DNA from 2 places in the Paenibacillus sp. FSL R7-0302 genome. Region 1 is predicted to be linked to the other one. Evidence: a T-box and tRNA genes for the amino acid it is inferred to sense, from the RefSeq annotation. Region 1 holds a T-box; the other holds one or more tRNA genes.
What was found. A T-box is a leader RNA that pairs with one kind of tRNA and senses whether it is charged. The one in region 1 lies ahead of MKY96_RS02965 (arginine--tRNA ligase), so its partner is inferred to be a tRNA-Arg.
Positions count from the first base shown of each region.

Region 2: it encodes a tRNA-Arg, which carries the amino acid that the T-box ahead of MKY96_RS02965 (arginine--tRNA ligase) is inferred to sense. The anticodon was not compared.

Region 1 covers NZ_JBBOWB010000001.1:667,177-671,588, reverse strand. The annotation lists gene MKY96_RS02980 (exosporium glycoprotein BclB-related protein) at 1-1,011, opposite strand, end outside; gene MKY96_RS02975 (hypothetical protein) at 1,053-1,412, opposite strand; gene MKY96_RS02970 (hypothetical protein) at 1,622-1,927, shown strand; T-box leader at 2,161-2,382, shown strand; gene MKY96_RS02965 (arginine--tRNA ligase) at 2,436-4,316, shown strand.
Region 2 covers NZ_JBBOWB010000001.1:832,725-837,136, forward strand. The annotation lists rRNA gene MKY96_RS03650 (23S ribosomal RNA) at 1-1,176, shown strand, start outside; rRNA gene rrf (5S ribosomal RNA) at 1,311-1,427, shown strand; tRNA gene MKY96_RS03660 (tRNA-Glu) at 1,571-1,645, shown strand; tRNA gene MKY96_RS03665 (tRNA-Val) at 1,833-1,908, shown strand; tRNA gene MKY96_RS03670 (tRNA-Met) at 1,949-2,022, shown strand; tRNA gene MKY96_RS03675 (tRNA-Asp) at 2,032-2,109, shown strand; tRNA gene MKY96_RS03680 (tRNA-Gly) at 2,142-2,216, shown strand; tRNA gene MKY96_RS03685 (tRNA-Arg) at 2,223-2,299, shown strand; tRNA gene MKY96_RS03690 (tRNA-Leu) at 2,366-2,444, shown strand; gene MKY96_RS03695 (hypothetical protein) at 2,571-2,897, shown strand; gene MKY96_RS03700 (response regulator) at 2,994-4,412, opposite strand, start outside.

The sequences.
Region 1 (4,412 bases):
AACGCCTGTCACGGTGTTGCCGAAGCCCACCAGACTGGAGGTATTGTTCACTCCTCCCACGACAGTCGTCATTTCTGCAGGAATCCCGGATGCATAAGGGATAATTGCCCCTGAGCCTGTAGCTCCGGTCATGCCGGTCGGCCCAGTCTCACCTGCTCCTGTCACACCGGTCGGCCCTGTTATTCCTGTCATGCCGGTCACACCTGTTGCCCCAGTCTCACCTGCTCCTGTCACACCAGTCGGCCCTGTTATTCCTGTCATACCGGTCACGCCTGTCGCTCCTGTCTCAGCTGCTCCTGTCACACCGGTCGGCCCTGTCGGTCCTGTCTCACCTGTCATACCGGTCACGCCTGTCGCTCCAGTCTCACCTGCTCCTGTCACACCGGTCGGCCCTGTCTCACCTGTCGCGCCGGTATCACCGGCCGCTCCGCCGCCTGGACCTGTAAGTCCTCTGGCGCCGGTCTCGCCCACATTGCCTGTCGCACCAGTAACTCCAGTTGGCCCTGTCGCGCCGACAGGCCCTGTCTCTCCGGTTGCTCCGCCGCCAGAACCAGCAGGACCTGTTGCTCCTGCTGGACCTGCTGGACCTGTTGCTCCTGCCGGACCTGCTGGACCTGTTGCTCCTGCCGGACCGGTGGTTCCGGCAGTGCCGGAACCTTCCCCTAGCAATTCCTCTGAGACCAGGCGGTGAGCAGTAACCAACGCCCCGGTACTGCTCTTGCCCCAGACTGATACCTGGATTGGGTCATCCGCAGTCACAGATGTCACAAATGTAAATTCAAAAGCGTCCAGATCGGCAAAATAGGTTTTAGTTACCGACTGATTCGGGTTAACATTATTTGCCTCGCTGACATACAGATTTCTCACTCCGCCGCTCAAATAATAACCTTTAACTGTTATTGTTGAGGCAGTAGTATCGCTGCGGTTATCAATCCTTACCGTAACCTGGGTAGTTGGTCTCACTCCGTTAACCCTATTATTTTCTATGGGTCCTGTGGATAAAAAACTCATTGTGTTCAGTCCTCCTGTTTATAATCGTTTTTAACGGGAATTTATACTTCAGGGTTTAGTTGCTCATGTGCAACCACACGATGAGCATTCACCAGCTGACCGGATGATGTTTTTCCCCATACTGAAATTCCGATCTCCTCTTCATCTGCTTCTTCAGTCGTAAATACAAATTCATAGGCATCCAGATCGGCAAAATAACTTCTGGTCACCGCTTCATTAGGAGCAACATTAATAAGTTCACTTACATACAGCGTTCTTGTCGTTCCCAGTACATAACCCTGAATGCTGACAGCCGAAGTGACAGCAGTATCCCGCTTCACTATTCTTACTGTAACAGTCTGTGTAGGTCTGACCCCTGAAACGGCATTATTCTCAATAGGTCCTGTTGATAATATCGCCATCCCGCTCCCTCCCTTCTGCCTCTAAACTCTGTCTCGGCGATTGAGTTTAATCGCTCGACATATTCATATTCAAGCATTGGCATAACGGTGTGGACACAGGCCTGAGCCTATTCACCAATGACCGCAGGCACGCATATCCTTGAATAAGGAAAGACCGCCCATGGGCTGCGCTTTCTTCATACGAACGCCGAACGGAAGAAGGGACTCCCATGCCCCCTCCTGGAAAAGGAAAGAAGCCCGCCGCCAAAAAATCACCGTCCAGCTCCAAAACCCAGACACCTAAGGGGCTTGAATTTGCCGTAGCAGCCCTTCTGTTGACCGGCAAGCTCAAAGTAGACTCTATCCAGATGTACACGGACGCGTCGATGTTCGTCAGTCTGGTAGGCAAATATAAAACCTTAAGCGATCTAAGTAGTGACAACGTCGATAAGCTGGTCAGCTTCCTCGATGACAACAGCAGCCTGACGCTGAACGAGATCATGGCTGCTCTAAAAAAGAAAGCCGAAAACACCTGAACACATACGGAAGTGAAAGTGAGGTACGGGGCTATGGACAGTTTTGACGGAGAAGGATTTGCCGGCGGACTCCTGCTGATTATTGCAATTCTGCTGCTGATTTATGGTTCAACGGACATCAAGAATCTGACAGGGGCGCCTAGTGACGTGTAATTTTTAACCGGAGGACTCCTGCTGCACAGCAATCTGCTCTTGCTTTCTTTCAGAAATTCGCTATACTGATACAAATCCATATTCAATCGATGACCGGGAGAGTAATGGTCTTATATCTAGTCCCCAGCGAGCCGGGAAAGTGGAAGCCGGTACAGATTAGAACCATGAAGCGCACCCGTGAGATGGACTTCTGAACCTTGTAGTAGGAAGCCCCGGCCGAGGACCGTTAACCTGTAAGGTGGCTGAACCGTAAGGCTCAGCAACGAGAGTGGTACCGCGAGCGCACAAGCCTCGTCTCTTAGGAGATGAAGGCTTTTTTGTCGTTATTTTATTCAGGAGGTTGTTATTCATGCCAATGCTAAGTGAGCTCATTCAAGAGAGCTTGAAGCAGTCTGTTCACAAAATCGTGCTAACCCTGGGCGTGCCCGCCATCGCTGAAGTAAATGTTGCCCTGGAGCAGCCGGCGAGTGCCGACCACGGGGATTATTCAAGTAATATCGCCATGCAGCTGGCCCGCCCTTTGCGCAAAGCTCCGCTGGCCATTGCCGGGCTGATCGCCGCCGAGCTCGAAGCTTCGGGCTCTGTTCACGGACTGGTGCTAAGAACCGAGGTCGCCGGTCCGGGGTTTATTAATATGTATCTGGATTGGCAGGCCTGGGCACGGGCGAAGGGAAATTTCACATTGCCTCAGTATGCAGGAGGATCGAAGGTGATTGTCGAGCATACATCCGTTAATCCGAATAAAAGCCTTCACATCGGGCACCTGAGAAACTCCTGTATCGGAGATGCGCTGGTGAGAGTACTGCGGGCGACCGGCCATACTGTTGAGGTACACAACTACGTGGATGATCTCGGCAATCAGCTGGCAGATACCGTAGCCGGTCTGCTGAATGTTCCGCTGGCGGGAGCCCATGTCCGGTTCGGAGACTACTGCTGGGACATCTATGCCGAGATTAACAAAACGTACGCGCAGCAGCCGGAAATGGTGCAGAAGCGGACCGAGATTCTTCTTGCACTGGAGAAGGGCCATGGTAATATTGCCTGGATTGGCAACCTCGTCGCCGGGCAGATTGTGAAAGAGCATGTAGAGGAGATGCGGGGGTTCGGCATTGACTACGATCTGCTGGTGTGGGAGAGCAGCATTCTGAAGGAGGGCTTCTGGGCCTCGGCATTCGAGCTTCTGTCGCAGACGGAGATCTTCGTGCAGGAGACCGAAGGCAAGCTGGCAGGCTGCTGGATTCTGAAGCAACCCGCAGAAGACGCTACACCAGACACGCTGGAGGAGCATCAGAAGGATAAGGTGCTGGTGCGCTCGAACGGAATTCTGACCTATACTGCCAAGGACATCGCCTATCATCTGTGGAAGTTCGGACTGCTGGAGAAGAATTTCAGCTACAGCGAATTTCAGAGCGGACTGTGGACGACCGGCTTGAGCGGACAGGCTCTGCCCTTTGGACGGGCGGACCAGGTCGTGAACGTCATCGATTACCGGCAGGAATATCCGCAGCAGATGGTCAAGCAGGCGCTCAAGGCACTGGGATTCGGTGCGCAGGCAGACGCGCTGCATCATGTCAGCTATGGGGTGGTCTCGCTGAGTCCCGCTTCTGCGGCCGGACTGGGCATTGATACCTCCAGCGGCAAAAGCTCCTACGCCATGTCCGGGCGCCAGGGAATCGGCATTAAGGTAACCGAGCTGGTCCGGCTCATGGAAGACATGATTGAATCCACCCGTTCGGACAAAAACGGCCTGTCCAGCCGGCTCATCGCCACCGCTGCCATCCGTTACTACCTGCTGCGCTTCAATCTGGGCACCGAAATTGTGTTCGACTTCAAGCAGGCAATGGAAATCTCCGGAAATACCGGTGTCTACCTGATGTACGCCTATGCGCGGGCGCAGCGCGTGCTTAGTAAGGCCGCTGCGGCGGGTGATGTGAGTGACGTTGGCGGGGTGCCGCTGTTCCCGGCGCAGCTCGAAGCGGCTGAGCTTGCCCTGCTGAGACAGCTCAGCTTGTGGCAAGACACACTCTATACAGCTAGCCGGGAGCTTACGCCGAATACGATTTGTAACTATGCCCACTCCCTGGCCTCGTTGTTCAGTAACTTCTACTCGGCTTGTCCGATTCTCAAGGGCGGGGAAGTCAGTATTGCCTTCCGCCTGTGGCTGACCCGGAGCTTCACCGAGACGCTGGGGGAGGCGCTCGACGTACTCGGTCTGCCTAAGCCGGAGCGGATGTAGACGCGCTGAGTCTACATCCGTTTAAGAACATACCTGCTCTATGGGATGAATGAGCAGGAACCTATGCGGGTCCGTGTAGCTTGCGTGGGCTGCTCC
Region 2 (4,412 bases), 170 kb from region 1:
GGGTGCCTCGGTAGGGTGAATAGCCCGAGGGGGCCGCAGTGAAAAGGCCCAAGCGACTGTTTAGCAAAAACACAGGTCTGTGCGAAGCCGCAAGGCGAAGTATACGGGCTGACGCCTGCCCGGTGCTGGAAGGTTAAGGGGAGCGGTTAGGGGTTAAACCCGAAGCTGTGAACCGAAGCCCCAGTAAACGGCGGCCGTAACTATAACGGTCCTAAGGTAGCGAAATTCCTTGTCAGGTAAATTCTGACCCGCACGAATGGCGTAACGACTTGGGCGCTGTCTCAACGAGAGATCCGGTGAAATTTTAATACCTGTGAAGATGCAGGTTACCCGCGACAAGACGGAAAGACCCCATGGAGCTTTACTGCAGCTTGATATTGAATTTGGGTACGATCTGTACAGGATAGGTGGGAGCCGGTGAGGCAGGAGCGCAAGCTTCTGCGGAGGCGCCGTTGGGATACCACCCTGATCGTATCTAGGTTCTAACCTAGTGCCCTTAGCGGGTACGGGGACCGTGTCAGGCGGGCAGTTTGACTGGGGCGGTCGCCTCCTAAAGAGTAACGGAGGCGTTCAAAGGTTCCCTCAGAATGGTTGGAAATCATTCGCAGAGTGCAAAGGCATAAGGGAGCTTGACTGCGAGACCTACAAGTCGAGCAGGGACGAAAGTCGGACTTAGTGATCCGGTGGTACCGCATGGAAGGGCCATCGCTCAACGGATAAAAGCTACCCTGGGGATAACAGGCTTATCTCCCCAAGAGTCCACATCGACGGGGAGGTTTGGCACCTCGATGTCGGCTCATCGCATCCTGGGGCTGAAGTAGGTCCCAAGGGTTGGGCTGTTCGCCCATTAAAGCGGTACGCGAGCTGGGTTCAGAACGTCGTGAGACAGTTCGGTCCCTATCTGTCGTGGGCGCAGGAAATTTGAGAGGAGCTGTCCTTAGTACGAGAGGACCGGGATGGACGTACCGCTGGTGCATCAGTTGTTCCGCCAGGAGCATGGCTGAGTAGCTACGTACGGACGGGATAAGCGCTGAAAGCATCTAAGCGTGAAGCCCCCTCAAGATGAGATTTCCCAGTATGTAAGACCCCTTGAAGACGACGAGGTAGATAGGTTGGAGGTGGAAGTGCAGCAATGCATGGAGCTGACCAATACTAATCGGTCGAGGGCTTATCCAAAAAATAATTCGCAGATTCGTTTCGGATTCAGTTTTCAGGCGATCAAGCCTGGTACACCTTAAGCTGCAGGTCCTTTCTGGGGACGGATATTTTCTCGCAGCGATTTCGAGAAGCGGAAGCTTCGAAAAATCATGTTTGGTGGCGATAGCGGAGGGGTTCCACACGTACCCATCCCGAACACGACCGTTAAGCCCTCCAGCGCCGATGGTACTTGGACCGAAGGGTCCTGGGAGAGTAGGACGTTGCCAAGCACTTAAGACCACTGTTGATTATCAATGGTGGTTTTTTGTTTTTTGATTGTGCATACAATGAATAGAATAATAATATTTCTATTGTATTAATCTATTTTATATGATATAATATTTTTTGTTGTCGAAAGATTGTTTGCTAATTTGGCTCGTTGGTCAAGGGGTTAAGACACCTCCCTTTCACGGAGGTAACATGGGTTCGAATCCCATACGAGTCACCAATTTCTTCTTTGAGTGATGGGATGAGAATTCCCAGGGTTCGTTGAAGCATAAGCTTCGTAAGGATTACATCGCAATCTCGTAACGAAGTGAAGAGTATCCCATACGAGTCACCAATTTCATCTTTGATAAATTAATGGTTGTATATCTCATGAAAATGTGTTATGATCATTAAGTTGCTTCTTCGATGGAGGCTTAGCTCAGCTGGGAGAGCATCTGCCTTACAAGCAGAGGGTCGGGGGTTCGAACCCCTCAGCCTCCACCATGGAGACTTAACTAGCAAGAAGAGAATATTTTATTAATGACGCGGGGTGGAGCAGCCCGGTAGCTCGTCGGGCTCATAACCCGAAGGCCGCAGGTTCAAATCCTGCCCCCGCAATATTATTTTGGAACCGTGGTGTAGTTGGCCTAACATGCCTGCCTGTCACGCAGGAGATCGCGGGTTCGAATCCCGTCGGTTCCGCCATTTTTATTGAAGCAATTGAATACATACCGTGTGCGGACGTGGCTCAGCGGTAGAGCATCGCCTTGCCAAGGCGAGGGTCGCGGGTTCGATTCCCGTCGTCCGCTCCATAATTTGCGCCCTTAGCTCAGCTGGATAGAGCGTTTGACTACGAATCAAAAGGTCGGGAGTTCGAATCTCTCAGGGCGCGCCATTATTATTTTACTGAATGGTTTTCATCTAAAATTTAATTATCCATAGCGGATATATAAGATATTAAGCCGGCGTGGCGGAATGGCAGACGCGCTCGACTCAAAATCGAGTGGGAAACCGTGGAGGTTCGAGTCCTCTCGCCGGTACTAACAAAAGGGTTATGACATTGTATTTTGGACAATGTCATAACCCTTTTTTTGTTGATTGATTTACGTCCGATGTGGATAAGTTGTCCATAAAGTTGGGGGTAAGTGTCTTGGAGCATCGGCAGTATGACTATATTCTGGATCAATAATAGGAATGACTTCGCTGATTTCACCGAACAGCCGGATATGGTCAAAAAACCGGCCACATTCGGTGCGGCAGAGGCGAGTGGGCCGGATATGGTCGAAAAACCGATCACATTCGGTGCGGGAGAGGCGAGTGGGCCGGATATGGTCGAAAAACCGACTACATTCGGTGCGGCAGAGGCGTGTGGGCCGGATATGGTCGAAAAACCGACTACATTCGGTGCGGGAGGAGGCGTGTGGGCCGGATATGGTCGAAAAACCGATCACATTCGGGATGCCGCAGGCATTTTGTTCTTTTTATTGCACTGAAACTATAATAACTGATTTAGCCCTGCTTTCAGGCTCTATTTGTATTAATCATAATTTTATACAAAAAAAATTTTTTAAACTCAGCGGCTTTTGACGTTAATTCAGCTGTGAATAATTCAGCTTGTATTCCTTGGGGCTCATCCCGGTGTACTTGGAGAAGACATGGGTGAAATAGGCCGGGGTCTCAATGCCGACGGCTTCGGCGACTTCAAAGACTTTGCTGGCAGGGTTGCGCAGCAGCTTCTTGGCCATTTCAATCCGGTATTTATTGATGACGTCGATGATGGACTCGCCGGTTACTTTTTTGTACAGGCGGCTGAGGTAGCTGCTGTTGATATGGATATGGTCGGCAATAATCTGCAGATTCAGGTTCTGGTTGTAATGCTCCCGTATATATTTCTGGCATTCGATGACGATGTAATTGGGCTGGTTGTCATTCTGCGCAATGGCCTTCGAGCAGCTCTGAATGAGGCGCATGAGGATATCTGCGAGCACCTGGATGCTCTTGCTCTCTTGAATGTGCTTGTACACCGCCGACTGGTTCTCATCCATCTGCGGTTCGAAGGGCTGACTCGCACTCAGCAGACGGAAGCAGTAGGACGCGATAAGCAGGCAAGCTACTTTTACATTCTCCATCGGCTCTTGGTGGTTCCGGTAGCTCTTGAGCAGCTGATCCAGCTGCTGGAGAGCCTGATCGCTCTGTCCTTGCTGCAGATATTCGGCAATCTGCTCGGCAGCATGATGGGGAGGAGCACCGGGAGTGAGGGTCTGGCTCGCATGAGGCATATACACGGCAACATAATTATCGTTATAAAAGCTGCCCTGCAGCGCCTCGCGGGCCTCCTGGTAAGCTCCGGGCAGGGTCAGCACATCCCGGTGCAGCAGGCTGATGCCGATATTGACATGGTATTGCCGGAAGTGCTCGGCCATGGCCAGAATTTCGTTGCTGATCGTGAGCAGGGTCTGGGTGGAGAAGGCTGCCGGATCGCTGCCCATGGAGACAATCGCCAGAAGGGTGTTTTTCTCCATATTCAGAATATAAAAGGGACGTTCCGCGAACGCCAGTGTAAGGAACTGGCGGATGGAGGCCAGGAACCGGTGATGATCATTGGTCTGCGCTCCAGCAGAGGCATGGGGGCCGGGCATATCCTTAACCTCCATATAGACCCCGAAATAGTTCTCCAGCTGCAGTCCCAGCTCTCTGGAGCGGCTGAATAAACCGGCTTCATCGCTGATCAGGCCTTCGACGGCCTCCTTCAGAAATTTCTCGCTGATTTCAGACAGATTGTCATGAATCTTGCTCTCCAGCTGTCTTAGCTTCTGCTTCTGCTCTTGTTCCTTTTCCAGCAGCCGCGTTGCTTTTTCAATGGCCCGGGGAATCTGCTCCGTGGGATTGGTCTTGATGACAAAATCGACCACCTCATATTGAATAGCCGTCTGGGCATAGGAGAAATCTGCGAAGGCTGTCAGAATGATAACCTTGATCTGCGGGAAGTTCCGGTGCACATAGTCTGA